One region of the Ornithinicoccus hortensis genome, then DNA from elsewhere that is predicted to be linked to it. Evidence: predicted binding sites of a transcription regulator. Region 1 holds the regulator's gene; each other region holds the start of a gene.
The links. Region 1 encodes LexA, which represses DNA repair genes until DNA is damaged. Its sites were predicted from a motif close to TCGAACANNTGTTCGA; they were not measured.
Positions count from the first base shown of each region.

Region 2: FB467_RS02795 (HNH endonuclease signature motif containing protein) is a predicted target of LexA. The motif match lies at 1,819-1,834, and genes of this name have one in related genera.
Region 3: FB467_RS13405 (HNH endonuclease signature motif containing protein) is a predicted target of LexA. The motif match lies at 3,788-3,803, and genes of this name have one in related genera.
Region 4: FB467_RS08765 (HNH endonuclease signature motif containing protein) is a predicted target of LexA. The motif match lies at 4,097-4,112, and genes of this name have one in related genera.

Region 1 is NZ_VFOP01000001.1:1,600,671-1,606,518, forward strand. It holds gene FB467_RS07465 (patatin-like phospholipase family protein) at 1-789, shown strand, start outside; gene FB467_RS07470 (Sir2 family NAD-dependent protein deacetylase) at 829-1,689, shown strand; gene FB467_RS07475 (hypothetical protein) at 1,795-2,265, shown strand; gene lexA (transcriptional repressor LexA) at 2,423-3,172, opposite strand; gene FB467_RS07485 (LysM peptidoglycan-binding domain-containing protein) at 3,405-3,920, shown strand; gene FB467_RS07490 (hypothetical protein) at 4,076-4,606, opposite strand; gene FB467_RS07495 (glycoside hydrolase family 65 protein) at 4,713-5,848, opposite strand, start outside.
Region 2 is NZ_VFOP01000001.1:612,699-618,546, reverse strand. It holds gene FB467_RS02805 (ATP-dependent DNA ligase) at 1-426, opposite strand, end outside; gene FB467_RS02800 (glycosyltransferase) at 490-1,767, shown strand; gene FB467_RS02795 (HNH endonuclease signature motif containing protein) at 1,916-4,300, shown strand; gene FB467_RS02790 (amidohydrolase) at 4,443-5,657, shown strand; gene FB467_RS18880 (TrmB family transcriptional regulator) at 5,722-5,848, opposite strand, start outside.
Region 3 is NZ_VFOP01000001.1:2,866,666-2,872,513, forward strand. It holds gene FB467_RS13390 (XdhC family protein) at 1-910, opposite strand, end outside; gene FB467_RS13395 (vWA domain-containing protein) at 903-2,003, opposite strand; gene FB467_RS18520 (AAA family ATPase) at 2,003-2,902, opposite strand; partial or broken gene FB467_RS18525 (nucleotidyltransferase family protein) at 3,002-3,547, opposite strand; gene FB467_RS13405 (HNH endonuclease signature motif containing protein) at 3,949-5,436, shown strand; gene FB467_RS13410 (5-formyltetrahydrofolate cyclo-ligase) at 5,578-5,823, opposite strand; gene FB467_RS19550 (transposase) at 5,843-5,848, opposite strand, start outside.
Region 4 is NZ_VFOP01000001.1:1,890,501-1,896,348, forward strand. It holds gene FB467_RS08745 (DNA polymerase III subunit alpha) at 1-1,209, shown strand, start outside; gene dinB (DNA polymerase IV) at 1,260-2,600, shown strand; gene FB467_RS08755 (DUF3040 domain-containing protein) at 2,749-3,198, shown strand; gene FB467_RS08760 (MerR family transcriptional regulator) at 3,214-3,966, opposite strand; gene FB467_RS08765 (HNH endonuclease signature motif containing protein) at 4,236-5,848, shown strand, end outside.

The DNA of each region.
Region 1 (5,848 bases):
GCCCGCAGCAGCGCGCCACACGGTCGGGTCGGTGACCACCGGCTGGGGTATGCCGCGCCGCCGCCTGGCCTGCGGGTCGTGGACGCCGTGACCGCCTCGCTCGCCTACCCGCCGATCTTCGAGCCGCTCGTCCTCGACGGGGCGGCGCTCGGACTGGTGGGTGGTGTCCCCGACCCGGACGAGGAGCCGCTCGTCCACGAGCTGATCGGGACGCGGATCGAGCTGGTCGACGGGGGAGTGGTGGACAACCTGGCCCTCGAGCAGGTCTGGGCCGACCACGAGGCGGTCCTGGTCAGCGACGGGGGAGCGGTGTCCCGCGGCCGGGGCCCGGGGTCGGTCCTCGGCCGGTGGTGGCACCTGATGTCGATCGCCTCCTCGGGTGGGCACACCACCCGGCTCCGGTGGTTGCGCGCGTGCTTCTCGCAGGGGCTGCTCCACGGGGCGACCTGGTCGCTGGAGTCCCCCAACGCGGTGGCCACTGCCGTCCCGGAGCACCGTCCTACCGGGGACGCCCGCCACTACCCGCCGGGGACGGTCGCCGTGATCAACCGGGTGCGGACGGACCTGGATGCCTTCGATCCGGCCGAGCAGATGGTCCTGGAGCGGCACGGATACCTGGTCTGCGACGACTCGATGCGCCGCTACGCACCCCACCTGGTCTCCCGCCCCGCGCCGGTGCGGCCGCCCCACGAGTCCGTCGAGGACCCGGCCTGGGCGGCCGAGTTGCTGGCCGGGTCCGACCGGATCACGCCGTGGGGGCGTTCGACGCCCGAGCCCAGCGCCGGGTGAGTTCCGCCAGGACCCCGCGCCACGGCATACCGTGTGCCTGTGGACCCCTCGCAGACGCTGCCCGGCCGGACCCCGGTGGACGAGGTCGCCTATGCGCGGTTGCGCGAGGTCGTGTCGGGCGGCGGTGTCGTGGTGTTGGCCGGCGCCGGGATGTCGACGGCCTCCGGGATCCCCGACTACCGCGGTCCGGACGGCCAGCGCCGGGTGCAGCCCATGCAGCATGACGAGTTCCTCGCCTCCCCGGAGAACCGGCGCCGGTACTGGGCCCGCAGCTACGCCGGCTGGCGCCGCTTCCAGGCAGCCAGCCCGAACGAGTCCCACCGTGCCGTCGCGCAGCTCGAACGGCTCGGTCTCGTCTCCGGCGTGATCACCCAGAACGTGGACGGGCTGCACCACGAGGCCGGCTCCCGCCGGGTCCTGGAGCTGCACGGCAACCTGGCCCGGGTCTGCTGCCTGAACTGCGGGGAGGTGTACTCCCGGGAGGTGGTCCACGACTGGCTGACCGAGGCGAACCCCGGGTTCCGCGTCGAGACCCAGGAGGTGCGACCGGACGGCGACGTCGTGATCCCGGAGGACGACATCGCCCGGTTCCATCTCGCCCGCTGCGTCGTGTGCGGTTCGGACCAACTCAAGCCCGACGTCGTGTTCTTCGGCGGGTCGGTGGCCAAGCCGTTGGTGGAGCAGGCGTTCGCGATGGTCGACCACGCGCGCTCCCTGCTGGTGCTGGGGTCCTCCCTCCGGGTGATGAGCGGCTACCGGTTCGTCCGGCGGGCGGCGCGTCTGGGGATCCCGGTGACGGTCGTGACCCGGGGTGACACCCGGGCGCAGGAGGAGGTCAGCCTGCGCGTCGACGCGCTGCTCGGCGACGTCCTGCCCAGGCTCGTCGCGGACCTCGCCTGAGCCGCGGTCGGTGACTTCCGGGACTACCGCGGGCGCCCAGGGAGGGCTACGTTCGGGGGAGGGACCCGGGACGTCCCCGGGACCCCGTTCGCCCGGAGGTGTGCGATGAGCATGACCAAGGACCAGGTGTCGGTGTTGGCCGGTCGCCCCGTCTTCGACCTCGACGGTCGTGCGGCCGGTGAGTTGCTCGAGGCCTTCCTCGACACGCGAGACGACCACCCGGCGTGGGGGTTGATCCAGCACGGCGAGGTGCTGCGGGTCGTGCCGCTCTACGGGGCGGTGCCGCACGAGGACGGGATCCGGGTGCCCTACTCCGGCGAGGCGATCGACTACGGGCCCACGCTGACCGAGACACCGGAGGGGGTGCACGCGACGCCCGACGAGTGGTTCAGCTACTACGGGCTCCGGGGCACCGTCGGGCCCGACCCCGAGATGGACGTCCCGCTCGAGCAGGAGCACCTCGCGCGCAACCTCTCCGGATACTCGCCCGACGTGCCCGCCGCCCATGCCGCCTCGTATGCCGGGGGGCACCATCCCGGGGCGCAACACCTGCGCAGCGCTGGCATGCGGGCCTGACCGCCGGCGCAGCCTGTTGTCAGGCACGGCATGCAGGGCCGGCACGGCCTGCACGTGACGGTGCCGCCCGCCGAAGGGGTGGAGGGTCGGCGGGCGGCACCGGTATGTGCCGCACGGGGGCGCCGCCGCCTGGGGGACGGCGCCGTGCGGAGCGGGATCAGATGCGGCGCAGCACCGCCGTGACCTTGCCGAGGATCACGGCGTGGTCGCCGTCGATCGGGTCGTAGGCCTCGTTGTGCGGCATCAACCACACCTTGCCGTCCTTGCGATTCAGCGTCTTGACGGTCGCCTCGTCGTCGAGCAGCGCCGCGACGATGTCGCCGTTGTCGGCGCTCTGCTGCCGCTGCACGACGACCCAGTCCCCGTTGCAGATCGCGGCGTCGATCATCGAGTCGCCGACCACGTTGAGCAGGAACAGTTCGCCATCACCCACCAGCTGCTTGGGCAGCGGGAAGACGTCCTCCACGGCTTCCTCGGCCAGGATCGGACCGCCGGCGGCGATCCGGCCGACCAGCGGCACGTAGCTCGCCTCGGGCCGCGCGTCCCCGATGCCGGTCTCGTCGCCGACGTCCGTGACGGGGTGCTCCCCCGTGCCCGAGGGGGCCGCGCCGGCGCCGACGGGGCGACGGTATCCGGTGGCCTGGCCGTCGGCGCCCGGGACGACGATCTCGATCGCGCGCGGGCGGTTGGGGTCGCGGCGCAGGTAGCCCTTGCGCTCCAGCATCTTCAGCTGGTGCGCGACGGAGGAGGGGGACGTGAGGCCGACGACGTCGCCGATCTCCCGCAGGCTGGGTGGGTAGCCCCGGGTGTCGACCGACTCGCGGATCATGTCCAGTACCTTGCGCTGTCGCGCGGTCAGCGCGGGACGCTCCTCGTCCCGCTCCGGGAACTCGTGGATCTTGCCCATCGTCTTCTCCTACCCCTCGGGCCCTGAAACGGCTGGTCAGCCGCTCTGTCGGTGGCGTCTGGTGTGCTTCCCGACATGAACAAGCGTACGAGCATTCGACCCGTCGGGCAAACATCTGTTCGACGCGGCGTGTCGACATTTCTCGTACGACTGTGCTACACATGAGACAGACGTTCTATCGCACGCATGTACGCGTCGAGCAGGACGACCGACGACAGAGCTGGAGGACACCATGAGCGCAGCACCCGTACTGCACGACCTGGCCGAGGCCCCGGAGCGCAGGGCCCCCCGGGGCGGCCGCGGACACCTGCGGCTGGTCCACGAGGGGGAGTTGGCGCAGGGGCATGCGCCGGTCGCGCCGCTCTCGGAGCGCGATCCGAAGGTCAGCCGTCCGCGGCTGCGCGTGCTCGCCGCCCCCGAGGTTCCGGCGGCTGCGGTCCGCGTAGCCCCTGCCCGCGTGGCCCCGGCCCGCGGGCGGATCACCCGTCGCGGTCGGCTGGTCCTGACCGGCACGGTGACGCTCCTGCTGGCGGTGACCGTGGCCGCGGTCATCGGATCGGTGCTCCCGGCGGGGGCCTCCTCGGTCGAGACCGTCGTGGTCCAGCCCGGGCAGACCCTGTCCGAGATCGCCGCGACACAGCTGCCCGACCTCTCGGTGAACTCCGCGATCGTGCAGATCCAGTTGGCCAACGACATGAACAGCCTGCAGGTGCAGGCCGGCCAGGTCCTGGAGATCCCGGGCAACTGAGCCCGTCCCTCCTGGGGAACCGACTGATCCGGGCCGTCCCGGACAGCGGAGCCCGGCCGAGAGCGAGGCTCGCGCGGACCGGCACAGTCAGGGCCCCGGAGGGGCGCTCGCACGCGATCGCGTGGGAGCCGGCGTCGGCTCGGCCAGCGCCGTGATCAGCCGGTCGGCTGGCCGGGCTCCGTGCCCTCGTCGGGTTCGTCGTCGGACTCCATGACCGCATCCCACAGGGCGGCCATCTGGTCGACTGGCAGGTAGAACCCACTGATGTTGGAGTCGAACATCAGGCCCTCAATGTCCGCCGAACTGTAGGCGGCGGCAGATTCGACGACCTGACGCGGCGGCAGGGCGATCGCCGCGAGGTCCTCGCCCTCGGCAATCATCTGCTGCTGGACCGCGAAGTGGCGTGCCCGGTGGCTGTCGGTAAAAGCCAGCAGCACCAGTTGCCCGTCGACCTCGGCCGCGGCGGGGGACTCCATCCCCTCCTCACCGACCGCGATGAACCACCAGTTCGGCAGGTTCATCGTGACGCTCCACAGGGCCGCCATGCCGGTGCGGTCCTCGGGTCCTTCGATCTGCTCGACCAGTCGGTCGATCTCCGACTCCCCGGGGGTCGGTTCACCGGTCTCCGGGAGCAGCGGATCCTGACCGGTCAGGTCCTCGGGCTGCAGTTCCTGGGGGTCGTTCATGGGTCCACCTCACCACAAGACCGTGGGCAGCGCCGCATCCGGCGGGGGGCCGACAGGCCCTGAAGGGGCCTTCGCCGGCCTGGTCACGAAGGCTTTTCCGGCGTCGTCAGGAGGTCTTCGTCGGCGTCGTCAGGAGGGGGCCCTGGCCGTCGAGGGGCACGGAAACCTGTTCGGAACCCACGGTGTGGTGTTCGCCGCGCACGGAGACCTCGACGGTCTCGCCGTCCTCGACCCGGAGGACGATCTCGTCCTGCCGCACGGTGATCCGCAGGCGCGACCCGAGCCAGGCCATCGTCCAGGAGAGCTCGGGCCACTCCGCGGGCAGCCGGGGGTCGAAGCCGAGCTGCCCGTGGCTGTCCCGCATCCCGCCGAACCCGCCCACCAGGGCGCTCCACACGCCACCGGTCGAGGCCACGTGCACGCCGTCGGTGGTGTTGCCGTGCCGGTCGTTGAGGTCGACGAACAGCCCTGCGTAGAAGTAGCGCAACGCCAGGTCGGCATAGCCGACCTCGGCCGCCATGATGGACTGCACCACCGCGGACAGCGTGGAGTCCCCGGTGGTGATCGGGTCGTAGTACTCGAAGTTGGCCCGCTTCTCCTCCGGGGTGAAATGGTGCCCGGACAGGTACATGGCCAGCACGACGTCGGCCTGCTTGAGCACCTGGAAGCGGTAGATCACCAGCGGGTGGTAGTGCAGCAGGAGGGGGCGCTTGTCGGCGGGAGTGGTCTCCAGGTCCCAGACCTCGCGCTCGAGGAAGTGCGAGTCCTGGGGGTGGACGCCCACCTCGGCGTCGTACGGGATGTGCATGCCCCGGGCAGCGGCCGCCCACTCCTCCACCTCCCCGGGGTCCAGGCTGAGCCGGGCGACCGCACGGGCGTGGCCCTCGGGGTCGACCTCGGCCAGTTCGGTGATCGCCGACACGGCCGTCTCGAGGTTGTGCCGGGCCATCACGTTGGTGAACAGGTTGTTGTTGACGACCGTGGTGTACTCGTCCGGTCCGGTCACCCCGTGGATGTGGAACGCCTTGGTCCCGTTGCCCTGCCAGAAGCCGAGGTCGGCCCACATCCGGGCGGTCTCGACCAGGATGTCCAGCCCCTCATTCAGCAGGTAGCCGCGGTCGCCGGTGGCCCGGACGTACTTGTCGAGGGCGAAGGCGATGTCGGCGTCGATGTGATACTGCGCGGTGCCCGCCGCGAAGTAGGCGGAGGCCTCCAAACCGTTGATCGTGCGCCACGGGAACA
Region 2 (5,848 bases), 990 kb from region 1:
CACCGCGACCGCCTTCTGCAGGACCCCGTCGCTCGCGCCCTGGCGCAGCTCGCCGGTGAGCAGCCTCCGCAACCAGGCCTGTTCGTCCCGGGTGGCACGGCCCAACAGGTCCCGCAGGGCCGCGCTCCGACCGGCCACCGAACCGGCCCCACCCAGTCCGGCGAGCTCGGTGAGCGCCGCGTCCACCTCGGTCACCGACAACGTCGAGTCCGTCGCGGGGGCGAACGACGCGCGCAGGCTGCGCCACCCCACGCCCACGCGACGCTGCGGCAGCCGTCCCGCGAGGTAGGCGGCCACCAACTCGACCATCACACCCCCCTCGGAAGCGGCCGCGCGGAGCGTCTGCGCCAGTGCCTCGACCTTCGCCGTGCGCGAGGAGGTCGCGGCCACCGCCGCCGATGTCTCGATGACCCGAGCGAACTGCATACGACCAAGCATGACCGCCCGCACCGACAGCGGCACCCCGATGCGCCTGACAGACTCGAGCCCATGAACCGCCGATCGCCCTCCGTACAGGTGCTGGCCATGGGCTCCCGGGGAGACGTCCAGCCGTTCGTGGCCCTCGGGATCGCCCTGGCGGCCGGGGGGCTGGACGTGGGGATCACCGTCCCCCAGGACCTCGCGCCGACCGCCGCCGCGCACGGGTTGCGCACGAGCACCTTCCCTGTCGACATACGACAGGCCTCCGGGGAGGGGACCGGCCTGGACTGGCAGGCCGACGGCAGCCGTGGTCTGCGGCAGGAAGGCAAGCTGCTCGGCGCGCTGCTCGCCGAGCTCGCCGAGCCCATCTCCGAGGGGGTGCTGGCCGCGGGCGACGCCGACCTCGTGATCAGTGGGGCGATGACATACGAAGCGGCATCCATCGCGACGCGGGCCCGCGGGCAGCGGCACATCGTCGGCATGCTGTCCCCGACCACCCCCGGACGGAAGGGTTCGTCGACGGTCTACTCGGTCATCCCGGGGGCGGCCAGCACCCTCAACAAGGCCACCTCGATGGCCATGGCGGCGGGCGCATACTCCCTCTTCCGGCAGACCGCCGACCCCGTGCGCGCACGTCTCGGTCTGCCGGCGGGGAGCTTCCGCGACTACCTGCGGACCGCCTATGCGACACCCGCGATGCTCGCGTGCAGCCCTGCCATCGTGCCGCCGGACCCCGCGTGGGGCCCGCAGCTGAAGCCGACCGGTGCCTGGTTCCTGCCCCCGGACGACAGTTGGGTGCCACCGGCCGAGCTCGTGGACTTCCTAGAGGCGGGTGAGCCGCCGATCTACCTGGGCTTCGGCAGCATGATGTCGCGCGACCCACGAGCCACCACGGAGATCATGCTCGAGGCGTTGGCCCGGACGGGCCGGCGAGGGTTGATCCACTCGGGGTGGACCGGTCTGGCCACCGGTGACCTCCCGGACACCGTCGCGCTCGTGGGCGACGTCCCGCACGAGTGGCTCTTCCCCCGGATGAGCGCGGTCGTGCATCACGGCGGGGCCGGCACGACCGCGGCCGCGGTCCGGGCCGGGGTGCCCCAACTGGTCGTCCCGCACGTCGTCGACCAGCCCTACTGGGGACGGCGCGTCGCCCAGCTCGGGATTGGGCCCGAGCCGATCAAGCGACACGAGCTGGATGCGCGGCGGCTCGCGGCCGGGATCGAGCGGATGATCACCGACCCGAGCGTGCGGACCCTCGCGGCCGACCTCGGCGCGATCGTGCGGCGCGAGGACGGGGTAGCGACGGCGGTGGCGATGGTGCGGAACTACCTGGGGATGGGTGGCTGACCCCTCCCCACTGCCAGCAGATCACCGCATCGTCGCAGGTCAGCCACTCTGTCGGACGTGTGTTCTATGGTGGTTTCATCAAGTTGATCTCGATGGTCCCAGCAGGAGGAGGGGGTGACGGGTCGTGTCCGGAAGCGGGGTGGATGTGGTGGCTGGCCGACAGGCCGGGGCTGCTGAGGTCACTGCGGCGCGGCAGCCCGGTGGCGTCCGCTTCGGCGCCGTGGGGCCCGACGGGGTGATGCCGGGAGGCCTCCTCGTGGAGCTGCCACCCCAGCCCGACCTGTCAGGACTCTCGCGGGTGGATGTCGCACGTGCCCTCGAGGAGTGGGCGGACGAGTGCGGCGGCTGGGCCCCTGACCCGTGGGACGCCATCTCGGAGGACCTCGCTGCGGAAGCCAGCGAAGCGGCGCGGATGTGGGACGACCTGCCCGTCGATCCCGAGTTCCACGGTCAGCCGGGAGAACCCTTCCCGGACCTGACACAGCGCGCGACCGTGGGAGTCGGCGGGACCGGTCTGCCCGGAGCGCCAGATGCTCCGGCCATCTCTTCGGACGTGTTGACCTCGGCCTCTTCCGACGTGTTGACCTCGACGTTGACTGCCGCCGGCTTCCCCGCCCACGTCGTGCAGCAACTCTGCGCCCTGGCCCCGGTGCTGGCCGCGGGCGCAGCCGGAGCCTCACCCGCCACGACCGCCCGGCCGGCCGACGACGGCGTGGTAGCGCCAGAGCTCCGGGGAGGATCGGCGCTCGAGTCCCCGCGGGCCACAGACGAGCAGTTGGTCGCGGCGGCCGAAGCAACCGTGGTCGTGCAGCGCTGGTGCGACGCGCTGCTGACCGGCGTACTCAGCGACCTGGCAGCCGCGACGGGCGAGGAGTTCCTGGCCCGCGAGCGGGTCGCCAGCGCCGACGAACTATCGCCCACGGGCCGCAAACGCTGGCGGGCCAAGACCAAGTCGGTGCTGGCCAACGAGTTGAAGGTGCTGACCGGATGGGGCATCCAGGACTGCCACGACCGGGTCGGCTTCGCCCTCGGTTCGCGCCAGGCCACCGGTCTGCCGTGGGCCGCATTGGCAACCGGCGAGGTGCAGTGGAACCAGGTGCGTGCCTGGTGGTCCACCTGCCGTGACCTGCCGCCGGAGGTCGCGGCCGAGATCGCGCGCCGCACCTTCGGGGCGGACTCGGATCGGGCGCGCTCGGTCCGTGATGAACGATCCCGCAGCGCCGAGGGCGGCCAGGCGCGAGAGTCCTTCGGCGAGACCAAGGACACCTTGGCCCGGTTGGTCGCAGCACTCCTCGGCGAGGATCCCGAGCAGGCACGCAAGGACCGTCAGGAAGCGGTGGCACGGCGCGATGCGAGCGCGCAGATCGAGGACGACGGGACCGGGGAGTTCACGGTGTCCGGACGTGCCTCCTCCATCGTGGCCGCGCTGGACCGCGTCGACCAGATCGCCCGTTCGGTCCGCGCTGCCGGGGACCACAGGACGTTGGCCCAGCTCCGGGCAGACATTGCGATGTCGCTCCTGGTCCACGGGTCCATCACCCCCGCCACCGGACACCCGGACCCTCCTCCCCCGGATGATGTCGGTGCGGGCAGCAGCGATGCTGTGTCCACCGCAGGATCAATCGCCGCCCCGGACGAAGCCCTGACTGCGGTGCTGGCCGGCAGGCCACCGGTGAACCTGGACGTCATCGTCCCTCTCGAGGTCCTCGTGAACGACCGGTCCACCGGGGTGGGCCTGATCCCGGGCGGCCACTACCTCTCCGCCGAAGAGGTCCGCGAACTCGCCATCCAGGCTGGCGGAGAACTGCACCGCCTCGTCACCGACCCGCTGGACGGGCGGCTCGTCGAGCGCTCCATCAAGAGCTATGCCTTCGACCAGAAGATGCGGGACCAGATCGTCGCCGCCGACCAGGTCTGCCGCGCTCCGGGCTGCAAAGTTGCCGCGCGCGGGTGCCAGTTCGACCACGTCATGGAGTACGGCGACGGCGTCACCGGTGGGCCGACCAGCGAGATCAACGGGGAGCCGCTGCATGGCGTCCACCACCAGCTCAAGACATGGGCCGCGTGGAAGGCGGTCATGGACGCGTATCGCAACGTCACGTGGACAACCCTGTTCGGTCGGGTTTACCGCACCCGAAGTTTCGACTACCGCACACTCACCCATCCGTGGACCGGCGCGCCCGAGCAGTCCGCTCACGCCGAACGCCCGGACCGTTCGTGGCGACAGGTCTTGGACGGCGACCATGACCTCCAGGACCGACTCGTCTATGCCGCGCTCAGCCACCGTGGCTCCGGCGAGGCACTCGCCGCGGACGACGACTACCCGGATCCGGAGTACCTCGAGTTCGGGCGCGGCTGGCTCCACCACGACGCACCGATCCAGCTACGCCACCGCACCCGCGGCGGGAAGCAGCGCCATGGTGCCCCTCCGGGTCAACCCACGCCCGAGGAGGTCCTGGCCCGGGCAGACGAAGCCTCGCGGGATCTGGGCGCCACGACGACGCCCACGGGCGACATACCCCCACCCTTCTGACCGCCGCCCGCGGAAGGCCGCTACGACCCCGCAACCCAACCGGGTCCTCGAAAGATCTAGCGGGCTACCGTCCTGTCCGACATGATGTCCCGTAGCGGCGAGCAGCCGATGACATGCTCACCAGCCGACGAAAGCGTCTGAGATGACCGGGACCATCCCTGCCGAGTTGCAGCATGCGTTACACGACCTGTACCGCCACCTGCACGCGCACCCGGAGCTGTCCTTCCAGGAGCACCGGACCTCCGAACTGGTCGAGGGCAAGATGCAGGACCTTGGCTTCACCACGATCAGGGTCGCCGGCACCGGGATCGCCGCCTGGTTGAGCAACGGTGAGGGTCCGGTCGTCGCCTTCCGTGCCGACCTGGACGGCCTGCCGGTGAAGGAGCAGACCGGCCTGGACTACGCCAGCACCACCGTGGCCACCGCACCGGACGGCACAGAGGTCCCGGTCATGCACGCCTGCGGTCACGACGTACACATCACCTGCGCGATCGGGATCGCCACGCTCCTGAGCACGGACCTCACGGCCTGGCGGGGCACGGTCGTCTTCATCTTCCAGCCTGCCGAGGAGCTCGCCGCCGGCGCGCTGGCGATGATCGAGGACGGTCTCTGGGACCGGGCGCCGCGACCCGAGGTGGTCTTCGGCCAACACGTGGGACCGGCCCGTGCCGGGACCCTCCAGGTCAGCATCGGTCCCGCGATGGCCGTCGCCGACGCGTGGCGGGTGACCGTCCACGGTCGCGGCGGGCACGGATCACGGCCGGAGCAGGCCATCGACCCGGTGCTCATCGCCGCGCACATCATCGTCCGGCTCCAGTCGATCGTCACCCGCGAGGTCGCCGCCCAGAGCGCCTCGGTCATCACGGTCGCCACCATCAAGGCCGGCACCAAGGAGAACGTGATCCCGGACTCGGCCGAGTTCACCATCAACATCCGGCACCTGGACGAGAAGGTCCGCAGCCGGGTGCTCGCCGCCGTCCGCCGGGTGATCCAGGCCGAGGCACAGGCCTCGGGGGCGAAGGAACCCACCGTGGAGGAGCTCTACACGTTCCCGCTGACCTACAACGACCCCGACGTCATCGAGGACGTCATCCCCAGCATGGTGCGGGCCGTCGACATGGAGCACATCGTGATCAGCCCGGCCCAGATGGGCAGTGAGGACGTCGGCCACCTGGGCGGCTCGATCGGGGTCCCGACCGCCTACTGGTTCTTCGGTGGGATGGCCGACGACGTCGTGGACGGCCTGGCTCCGGTGCCGAGCAACCACTCGCCCCACTTCGCCCCTGTGCTCGAGCCGACGCTGAGCACGGGGGTCCGGGTGGGGTATGCCGCACTGCTGGGTCGGTTGGTCCCCTGACCCAGGCGATGGGTCCCCCGACCCGGGCGATGAGCCCGGACCGTGGCCGTTCGTAGCCGGTCGATCAGCCGGAACTCTTCTCCGCGATCGCTTCGGGCAGCGCCGTCGCCTGGGACCACACCGATTCGAAGGCGAGCAGCATCGTCGCGGCGAGCATCCGGTGGTGCACGATCAGCGTCGTCTCCCGGTCC
Region 3 (5,848 bases), 1.3 Mb from region 1:
CGACATACGCCACCCGCGGCCCGGTCAGGGCGACCTCCAGGAGCGGCACGTCGAACTTCGGGTCGTGGGTCAGCACGCAGATGACGGTCCGTTCGTCGATCCGCTCGGCATCGACCTCTCCCTGCAGGTACTTGTGCGGCCACTGGACCACCACCTCGTCCGCCTCCGGGAAGCGGGACCGGGTGGCGAAGACGGGCCGGGCGTCCACCACGGTGACCTGGTAGCCCAGGAACGAGCCGACCCTGGCGACCGCCGCGGCGAAGTCGATCGCGCCGAAGACCAGCATCCGGGGCTTGGGCGCGTAGGAGGCGACGAAGACCCGCATCTGGTCTCCCCGGCGTTCGCCGTCCGGCCCGTAGGACAGCGTGGCGGTGCGGCCCCCGGCCAACAGTCCCCTGGCGTCGTCACGGACGGCGGCGTCGGCCCGGGCGCTGCCCAGGGTCCCGGTGTCGCCCTCGGCCGCCGCGGTGTGCTCGGGGTGGACCACGAGCCGGCGCCCCAGCCAGGACTCGTCGGGATGGGCCACCACCGTGGCGACCGCCACGGGTCGACCCTCGTCGATCTCGGTGGCGACCCTGCCCAGCTGCGGGAAGGTCTGCTGCGAGATCTCCTCGACGAAGACGTCCAGGATCCCGCCACAGGTCAGGCCCACCGCGAAGGCGTCGTCGTCGCTGACCCCGTAGCGCTGCAGCACCGGCGGCCGGCCGTCCAGCACCTCCTGGGACAGCTCGTAGACGGCGCCCTCAACGCAGCCGCCGGAGACCGACCCGACGGCCTCGCCGCCGGGGCCGACGAGCATGGAGGCCCCGGGCGGACGGGGTGCCGAACGCCAGGTCCCGACGACGGTGCCCATGCCGACGCGTTCACCGGCCTGCCACCAACCGAGCAATTCCTGCAGCACCTCACGCACCGCGGACCACCTCCACCATCTCCTCGAACGCGGCCATCGAGTGTCCGGCCACGAAATCGTCGCAATAGGGCAACGCCGCCACGATCCCCTGCTGCACCGGCGCATACCCGGGCTTGCCCCGGTGCGGGTTGACCCACACCACCCGGTGCGCCAGGGCGTGCAGCCGCCGCATCTGCTCGGCCAGCACGTCGGTGCCGTCCCGCTCCCAGCCGTCGGAGAGGATCACGACCACCGCGCGCCTCGCCATACCCCGTCGTCCCCAGCGGTCCAGGAAGGCCCCGAGCATCTCCCCCAGCCGGGTGCCCCCGGACCAGTCGGGCACGGCCTCCCCCGCCCGCAGCAGCGCCCGGTCGGGATCGCGCTCGCGCAGGGCCGGGGTGACCCGGGTCAGGCGGGTGCCCATCGTGAACGCCTCGGTGCTCCGTGGTGCGGCCTGCACCAGCGTGTGCGCCAGCCGCAGCAGCGAGTCGGCATAGGAGGACATCGATCCGGAGACGTCGATGAGTAGCACCACCTGCCGGGGACGGGTGTCCCGGCGGCGGTAACGCACCGGCGCCGGCTCCCCCATCCGCTTCAGTTGGGCCCGCAGCGTGGCCGGTCCGTCGACCTGACCGCGGTGCGCACCCGTATGCCGTCGGGCCGGCCTGGTCGGCGGATGGGGCCGCAGCGTGCCGAACAGCCGGCGCAGCTCGGCCCGGTCCTGCGGGGACAGGCCCGCCACGTCGCGGTGGCGCAGCACCTCCGTCGGGCTGGCCACCGCCCGGACCGGGTCGTCCCCGTCCTGGGACCCGCCCGTGCCGCCGTCCGTCAGGTCGGCCTGCACGGTGCTCAGCCGCGGCACCTCCTGATTGGTGACGGCGTTCATCGGGGTGCCGCCGAACCAGCCGGTGAAGACGGTGTCATAGGGCTCGAGGTCCGCGGGCGAGGCACACAGCGTGCCCCGACCGGCCCAGTAGACCCCGACCCGGTCGGACACCCCCACCGCGGCGCAGGCGGCCAGGAAGGTGCGCTCGCGGTCGGCGGTCACCGGGAGACCGGCGGCACGGAGTGCCCGGGCGAAGCCCAGGAGCGTCTCCTCACCGGTCCAGGTCATCAGCGCGTCAGCATCCGGTCCAGGGCCCGGCGGACCCGGTCGGCGTCCTCGCGGTACTTGACCGCGGTCCCCAGGGTGCTGGCCGCCACCTCGGGGTCCAGCCTGCTCGCGCCCAGCGCCTGCAGCGCCCGGGCCCAGTCCAGGGTCTCGGCGACCCCCGGCGGCTTGATCAGCTCCCCCTCGTGGCGCAGCTGCTGGACGAGGGTGACGACCTGCTCGGCCAGCTGCTCTGGCACCTCCGGCGCCCGGGTGCGCAGGATCTCCAGCTCCCGCGCCAGCCCCGGGTGGTCGATCCAGTGGTAGAGGCAGCGCCGCTTCAGCGCGTCGTGCAGCTCCCGGGTCCGGTTCGAGGTGAGCACCACGAAGGGTGGCGTCTGCGCCGTCACCGTCCCGACCTCGGGGATGGTGACCTGCCAGGTGGACAGCACCTCCAACAGGAACGCCTCGAACTCGTCGTCGGCCCGGTCGATCTCGTCCACGAGCAGCACGCACGGGCTCTCCCGCAGTGCGCGCAGCACGGGCCGGGCGAGGAGGAAGCGTTGGTCGAACAGCTCGGCCTCCAGTTCCTCCCCCTCGCGGGTCGGGCCCCCGGCGGAAGCCACCGCCTCGACCGTCCGCAGGTGCAGGATCTGGCGCGGGAAGTCCCAGTCGTACAGGGCCTGGGTGGCATCGATCCCCTCGTAGCACTGGAGCCGGATGAACGGCACCGCGAGGACCTGCGCGATGGCCTCCGCCAGGGCGGTCTTGCCGGTGCCCGGCTCACCCTCGAGCAACAGGGGACGGGACAGCGCGTGGGCCAGGTAGGTGACCGTGCCGAGGCCCTCGTCGGCCAGGTAGCCGGTCTCGCCCAGCGCCGCGCGCACGGCCCCCACGTCACGGAACACCTCGTCGGGTCGCATGGGCCGAGCATGCCCGAGGTCCGCCGGGGTGTCGACGTCCGCCCCCGTCGCGAGGTCCGCCACCGGGATCGTCTGCACCGGGTTGACCCGCAGGTACTCCCGGGCGCCGCGGTCCCCGTCTGCCGAGGCCAGGACGCCGGCCCAGTGGTCCTGCCCGAGTAGCACGGGATGGCCCGGCAGGTCGTCGTATGCCGCGCGCGCCAGGGCGGTGCCCAGGGCCCCGTCCCCGGGCGCCCCGCCCTCCTCGAGGACGCGTCGGACCACCCCGGGGCCCACGTCGGGCAGGTCGACCAGGTGGACCAGTGCCGCCTCGTGCCCCGTGTCCCCGTGTTCCGTGCTCAGTTGTTGCAGGTGTTGCAGGCCGGTGCGCAGCGAGGCGCCCATCCCCTCCGCCCAGTCGACGCAGCGGGTGGTGCGCACCTGCGGCAGGTCCGCCGCGTCCAGCCGGGCCTGCACCTCGTCCGCGCGGGCGCCCAGCACGACCAGGACGTCGCTGCACCCCCCTTCGATAAGGGTGCGGCAGGCGGCCTCCACGTAGCTTTGTCCGTCCTCCCGGCTCAACAGCGCCTTCGGCATGCCCATCCGACGACCGGCACCCGCCGCCAACAGCAGGCCGTGCACCCGCGCACCATTCGGCATACCCATGGCCCCATTGTGGCCCGGGGCGGAGGTCCGTCGATATGGACCTGGGCACGCGCACCGTCCAGGCTCTCGTGGCTCCGACGTCTTGGGCCCGGCGCACTGCGTTGCGAGCCCGAGAGCTGTCGACGCCGTGCAACGCCACCTCGACGCGCCCCGGGCAGTGTCGACCCTGCCGCGCGCCCAGTCTTCGGTGAGCGCGTTGATCCTGGTCAGTGGGGTATTGATGGGTGCCGTTCGATTTTGTCGAACATATTTTCGTCGAACGTATTGACGAGTGTGGAGTGGGTGGGTTAGATTAGGACAAAGATTCGATCAGGGTCCCGGGGAAGGACGTTGGGTCGGAGTGGCAGGTGGGATGCCGGAGGGTGGTGAGGGGTATGGCGGTACAGCCGCAAGAGACGCCGATGGTGCTTCCCGGGCCGTCTCAGGTCACCGGGCACCCGGACACCGGGCACCCGGTGTCCGGCTACCCGGTGTCCGGGTGCCCGGTGCCGCATCCGGTGGAGGCGATGGTGGCGGGGGTGGAGGCCGCGCTGGGTGGGGTGTCGCGACAGGCGTGGGCGGGGTTGGAGGCGCCGACGGCGCGGGCGTTGTATGCCCGGTTGTCGCGGGTGGCTGAGCAGGTCTCGGCGCACAAGATGGCCGCGGCCCGGGTGTTGGAAGCGGCCGGCACGGCCCGCCAGCACGGCGCGGCGTCGACGGGGTCGTTGCTCGGGTCGGACTTCGGTGGGGACCGGCGCGAGGGGGACGAGCTGGTCCGGCTCGGGGACACCCTGAAGCAGGCGCGGGCGGGCGCGACCGAGGACGCGTTCGGCGCCGGGCGGATCACCCGGGCCCAGGCCGGGGTGATCGGCAAGATCCTCAAGGACCTGCCCGAGGACGTGACTCCCGACCAGCGGGAGGCGGCCGAGACCGCCCTGCTGGGCCAGGCCGGCACGATGACGCTGCGGGACCTGCGGGCCAGGGGCGACCGGATCAGCGAGGTCTTTAGGGCCACCCCGGAGCAGACCGATGCCGACGAGGAGGCGATCGTGGCCCGTCGCGAACGCCGCGCCCGGTCCCTGACCACGTTCTGGATGCGGGAGACCGGTGAGGGCACCTACCAGGGCGGCTTCACGATCCCCACGGTCCAGGGCGAACTCCTCAAGACCATCCTGGACGCGGTCGCCTCACCCCGCCGCGACCACCTACGCACCACCGGCCCCGCAACCCCCGCCGGCCCCGCCGGCGGCCCCGGCGGGCCGGGCGGTCCCGGTGGCCCGGGTGGTCCGGGTGGTCCGGGTGATGACCGGTCCTACCCGCAGAAGCTGGGGCAGGCGTTCTGTGCCCTGATCGAGCACACTCCGACCGACGGGTTCGTCCAGTCCGGTGGTTCGGCGGCCGTGGTCGCGGTCTCACTGTCCCAGGAGAAACTAGCCACCGGGACCGGGTGCGGCACGACCTCGACCGGGGTCCGGTTGACCGCCGGGCAGATCCGCCGGTTGGCGTGTACCCAGCAGCTCCTGCCCCAGGTCTTCGGCGGTAAGAGCCTGCCCCTGGACCACGGGACCCTGCGCCGGTTGTTCAGCAAGCACCAACGGATCGGGATCGGGCAACGCGACCAAGGATGCGCGATGCCGGGCTGTGACCGGCCCCCCGGCTGGTGCGAGTTCCACCACGCCGGCAACCCCTGGTCCACCGGGGGCGAGACGAACCTGGACCAGGGCGTGATGCTCTGCGCGTTCCACCACCACCTGATCCACGACCAACACTGGCAAATCAGACTCCACCCCGAGGACGGGATCCCCGAGTTCCGGGCACCCGGAGGCACCACCTGGGCCCGCAACACCCGATACCGACCACCCCGAGATCTCGGGGTGGCACCCACCCCAGCCCTGCTCAACCACTCATAGCACCCGGACACCCGAACGCCAACACCGCGACGCCGGACGCCAACTCCCGGAGGCCGACACTCCCATGCCGCGACCCCAGGGCCTGCCCACAGGCCCTGGGGTCGCTCCGACTCAGTGAGACCTCGTGGCGCGCCGCGACGACTACACCTCGCGGGAGGGGAACTGGCGGACGCCGTCGGCGGTGAGTACGCCCCAGACCGGGGTATCGTGCGGCTCGTCGGGGACGTGGGGGAGCAACTCGTGCTCGTGCAGGACGGTCACGGTGGGCGTGTCGGGCCGCAGCAGCTGCAGCGCCCGGTCGTGGTAGCCGCCACCCTTGCCGATCCGGATGCCACGACCGTCCACGCCGAGGCCGGGGGTGAACGCGACGTCGACCTCGGCCAGCACGTCTCGATGAAGGCCCCACTCACCT
Region 4 (5,848 bases), 290 kb from region 1:
CCGGCCGACGACCGGCCACCACCGGGCCGGGCCCGGTCGCGGGCCGGTCGCGGGGACCGGGTCGACACCGTGATGGCCGCGGTGCAGGAGCGGGCCGGTGCCTATGGCATCCGGCTGTCGCTGGCCGACGTCAAGGGGATCAGCGACGCCGAGGTCGACCGGATCGTGGCCGGTCAGCCCTACCACTCGCTGGCCGACTTCTGGCAGCGCGCCCGGGTGAGCCGGCCGGTCGTGGAGCGGCTGGTGGTGGCCGGCGGTTTCGATCGGTTGCACGGGGTCGGGACCGCCCGCGGGCAGCGGCGGGACAACCCGACCCGGCGCGACCTGCTGCTGCACGTGGCCGAGCTGGAACGGTGGCACAAGCCGGTCCGGTCGGCCGGCCGCCGGCGGACCCGGGGAGCAGTTGCCCCCGCGCTCGGACCCGCCGGTGGTGCTCCCGGGGCTGCCGGAAGCACGGTCGGTGAGGTCGGGACCCGGGCCGGCGCGCAGGCCCAGGGTGCCCGGACCTGGCACACCCGGCAGGTCGACCCGACCCAACTGACCCTGGACCTGGGAGACCAACCGGTCCTGACCAGCGGCAGCGGACTGAGCGAGATGACCCCGCAGGAGCAGATGCTGGCCGAGCTCGAGGTGCTGGGGATGGACGTCAGCTCCCACGTGACCACGACCTACCGGCCGATGCTGTCGGCCCTCGGGGTGGTCCCGTCGGAACGGATGCTCGCGCAGCGGAACAAGGCCGAGGTGCTCATCGCCGGCGCCAAGGTCGCCACCCAGACCCCACCGATCCGGAGTGGTCGGCGGGTGGTCTTCCTCACCCTCGACGACGGCACCGGGCCGACCGACGCCACCTTCTTCGAGGACGTCCAGGGGCCGTTTGCCGCCACCGTGTTCAGTTCCTGGCTGCTCGTGGTCCGCGGCGTGGTCCGCCGCACCGGGCCACGGGGGGTCTCACTGCGGGCGACCGGTGCGTGGGAGATGGCCATGTTGGGGCAGGCCTTCGAGACCGGTGGGGTCGAGGCGGTCCGCGACCTGATGGACTCGGCCGAGCGGGAGGCCCTCGCAGGAGCGGCAGCGGGTGCCGAGGAGCACGCCGGACGCCGGGTGCTGGTCCACGCGTCCGGGTTCCGCCAGTCACCGTATGCCGACGTGAAGCCCGCCGAGCCGACCACCAAGCTGTGGCACTCCTCCCCGGGGAGCTCGGGGTGGTGACGTCTGGGGTGGTCGTGTCTGGGGTGGTGCCGGTCGATACGGCACGTCCGGTGCAGCCGACGATCCGCCCAGGCCCAGGCCCAGGCCCAGGCCCAGGCCCAGACCCGGATCTGCTCACCGTCCGGGACTGCCCGGTCCTGCACGTCGACATGGACGCCTTCTACGCGGCGGCCTCGCTGATCGACCGCCCCGAGCTGCACGGCCAGCCGGTGGTCATCGGTGGCGGGCTGCGCAGCGTGGTGCTCTCGGCCACCTACGAGGCGCGGGCACACGGCATACGGTCCGGGATGCCGATGGCCAAGGCGCGGCGGCTCTGCCCCGCGGTCCAGGTGGTCCGGCCCGACTTCGACCGGTACTCCCGGATCTCGGACGCGGTGATGGAGATCTTCGGCGAGGTCAGTCCGTTGGTCGAGCCGGTCTCGATGGAAGAGGCCTTCCTCGACGTGTCGGGTGCGCGGCGCACCCTCGGTGGTCCCGCCCGGATCGCCCAGTGGATCCGGGACACGGTCGCCGACGAGCAGCAGATCACCTGCTCGGTCGGTGGGGCCCCGACCAAGGTGGTGGCCAAGATGGCGTCCCGGGCGGCGAAACCGGACGGCATGCTGCTGGTGCCCGGCGAGGAGGTCGTCCCGTTCCTGCACCCGATGCCGGTCGGTGCGCTGTGGGGCGTGGGGGAGAGCACCGAGGCGGCGCTGCACCGACTCGGGCTGCGCACCGTCGCCGACGTCGCCCACCTCCCGCGGGCCACGCTGGAGCGGGCCTTCGGACCGGGCACCGCGGCCTACCTGCAGGACCTGTCCTGGGGGCGGGACACCGGTCGGGTCACCCCGCTGCCCGTCGAGCGCAGCGTGGGTCACTCCGAGACGTTCAGCCACGACATCGACGACCCCGAGGTGATCTACCGGCAGCTGCTCAGCCTCAGCGACAGGGTCGCGGCCCGGATGCGGCACGCGGGCATGGTGTCCCGGACGGTGGTGCTGACCGTCCGGTTCTCCGACTTCACCACGATCACCCGCTCGCGCACGATCCGGCAGAGCACGGATGTGGGGCGGGAGATCTATGCGACCGCCCGGGGCCTGTATGACGCACTCGGGTTGCAACGTGCCCGCATCCGGCTGCTCGGCGTGCGGGCCGAGAACCTCACCGAGGGGGACCGGACCCCCGTGCAGGGGCTGCTGGACGAGCCGGAGCACGGGTGGCGCGACGCCGAGCGGGCGATCGACCGGGCCACGGCCAGGTTCGGCCACGGCGCGGTCCGCCCGGCCAGCCTGGTGGGCGACGGCACCCGGCGCGGACGCCATCCGGATAGTGACCCGTCCGGCAGCCAGCTGAGCAAGATCGGGGTCCGCAGTTGGGCCCGAGGACCCCGACAAAACGTCTTCCGGGGGTGAGCGCGTCTACCAGGTGTGGAACCCGGCTAGTGCTATACGCGTTGACGAACTATCCTGAGATTAGACATCGCCGTCAGATCGACGGGGGTGTTGACACCGTCCCCACGGGGCGGCGGTGCCGCAACGAATAGGTCAATGGGAGGTCCCAGTGCCGCTCTCCGAGCATGAGCAGCGTGTTCTTGAGCAGATGGAGCAGGCGCTCTATGCCGAGGATCCCCGCTTTGCCAACCAGATGGTCGGCAAGGCAGAGGCCAAGGCGGCGCGCCGTCGGATGGGCGTCGGGATCCTGGCTGCGATCCTCGGACTCGGACTGATCGTGCTCGGCGTGACCGTGCAGCAGATCTGGGTGGGCGGCATCGGCTTCGCTGCCATGGTCCTGGGGGCCGCGCTGGCCTTCACACCACCCCGCAAGAGCCAGGGGCCGACCCTGGGCACCGTGCAGGACGACGGCAACATCACGCTCCGCACCGGCTCCTCGAACGCGGGCCACGGCGGCAGGACGCACCGCGGCAAAGGCGGCCGGACCAAGGGCAGCGGGAACTTCATGGAGCGCCTTGAGCAGCGCTGGGACCGACGACGGGAGCAGGGTCCCTTCTGAGACCCTGAGGGGCCCTCAGCCCAGGTGGGTCTCCGCATACGCGGTCATCGCCTCGCGGACGAACTCGGCGTAGTTGCGGCCGTCCACCTCGTAGTTCGTGCGGAAGCGGGGGTCATCGACATACATCTGGCCGAGCCCGACGAAGGCCTCGGCGCTGGGGGCCTTGCCGCCCCACCCAGCACGCACCCAGTTGTACTGACGTTGTGCCAGGGCCAGCACCGTCTCGCTGCGCACGTCGAGCCCGCGGGTCGCGGCGATGGCGAACTCCTCGGCAAGGTCCCTGCCCTCATCCTGGAATGACCGCTTGCCGGCGTCGTCCAGCGAACGCCACCAGGCGTCGGAGTCGGCGTATGCCTGGGCGCCCCACCGCTCCTCGACCTCTGCCTTGTGCTGTCTGTGATCGAACCCGTCGAACGTCTCGGAAGCCACGAGTTCCTCACCGCCTTCCAGTTTCTCGATGGTGGTCTCTACGGACCTGATGAGTCGGTCCACCCGGTCGCGTTCCTCGGCCAGTTGCGCCAGGTGATGGCGGAGCGCCGGGACGGCGTCCTGCTCCCCGGCCAGGAGATCGCCGATGGCGGGAAGCCCCATGCCCAACTCCCGCAGCAGCAGGATGCGCTGCAGTCGCACCAGGGCATCCTGGTCGTAGTAGCGGTAGCCGTTGGTGCCCGTGTGGCTGGGCGGCAGCAACCCGATCCGGTCGTAGTGCCGCAGCGTCCGGCTGGTCGTTCCGGCTGCCTGCACGATCTCGTGCATGGACCAGGCCATCGCTCCTCCTTCCGTCGCCGTGTCTACCGGGACCGGGGTTTCCCGGTCTGCAACCAGGATGCAGGTTGACGCAACGTCAATGTCAACCGGAGCGAGTCGGGCCGTTTGTCGGGGCGTTCCGCTAGCTCTGTCAGACGTATGTTCTATCGTTGTTGGTATCGATCCAGTAGGTCGTCCCAGCAGGTGGAGGGGGCGGTCGAGGCGTGTCCAGGACGGGGGTGAGCGGGATGGAAGGTCCATCGAGGGAGGCCGGGACCGGGGCGGTTCTGATGGAGGTGCCCGCCCTGCCCGATGTGTCCGGGATGTCCCCGCAGGACGCCCGCTGGACGTGGCTGGAGTGGGAGGCCGAGTTCGGGGACTGGGCTCCCGAGCCGTTGGACCTCATCCCGTGGGAACTGCAGGAGGAAGCGAGTGCGGCTGCCCGCTGTTGGGACTCCGAGCCTGTCGAAGCGCCGCCTGTCGAAGCGCCCGACGCGGGTCAGGGGCTGAGGTCCGCGCTGACGGCGGCCGGCTTCCCGGAGCACATCGTCGCCCACCTGGTGGCCCTGGCGCCCGTGCTGACGACCGGTAGGTCCGGCACCTGCCCGGCTGCGACGGCCGAGCCCCAGGTCCCCACCGTCGGCGTCGAGGACCAGGGGAGCGTGACCCAGGACCGCAACGGGCCTGGCGACGGAGCAGCCCCGGACCACTCGGGACCGGACGACGAAAGACTGGACCACCGGCGTTCGGGCGACGTCGGGGCTCGCGTCTCAAGGGGAGGTGAGCGTGCGGAGGATGCCGCGTTGGTCGCCGCGGCCGAGGCCCTGGTCGTCCTGCAGCGCTGGGCGGACGCAGCGCTGGCCGGTGTGCTGGCCGACTTGGGGGCCGCGACGGGGGAGGTGTTCCTCGGGGAGAAGGGCGTCGTGGACCCGGACGAACTGTCCACGACGGCGCGGAAGGAGTGGCGGGCGAAGACGAAGTCCGTGCTGGCCAATGAGCTGAAGGTGCTGACCGGATGGGCGATCCAGGACTGTCACGACCGGGTCGGTTTTGCCCTGGTGTCCCGAGAGCAGACAAGCATCCCGTGGACTGCGCTCGCGCTCGGCGAGGTGCAGTGGGGGCAGGTCCGGGCCTGGTGGTCCACCTGCCGGGGGATGCCGGTGGAGGTCGCGGCACAGATGGCCGCGCGGACCTTCGGGCCGGACTCGGACCGCGCTCGGTCCATGCGCAGGAGGAGCGGGAGAACAGGCGAGCGGGATGACACTGCGCGCCCCTCCTTCGGCGAGACCAAGGACACCCTGGCCAGGCTGGTGGCCGCCCTGCTGGGGGAGGATCCCGACGCCGCGCGCAAGGAGCGACGGGCTGCCGTGTCCCGGAGGGACGCTACCGCGCGCCTTGATGACGACGGCACCGGGGAACTGACCATCATGGGGCGGTCCTCCTCGGTCGCGGCCGCAATGGACCGGGTCGACCAGATCGCGCGGGCCGTCCGTGCCGCAGGTGATCCCCGCACGCTCGCCCAACTCCGTGCCGACATCGCGATGTCCTTGCTGGTCCACGGGTCGATCACGCCGGCCACCGGCCACCCGGATCCGAAGGTCTCCTCGCACGCTGCGCAGGCTGACGGCGCCGCCGCGAGCACGGGTGGAGATTCCTCCGACGAGGACATCCCCGCGGCGCCCGACGAGGCGTTGGCCGCGGTCCTGTTCGGACGGCCCACCGCGAACCTCGAGGTCATCGTCCCGCTCGAGGTCCTGCTCAGTGCCGATTCGAGTGGGGTCGGGATGCTGTCCGGTGGGGGATACCTGTCGGCAGAGGAGATTCGCGAGCTGGCCCTGTCTGCGGGCGGCGTGTTGCACCGGTTGGTGACCGACGAGCTGGACGGGCGGGTGGTCGAACGCTC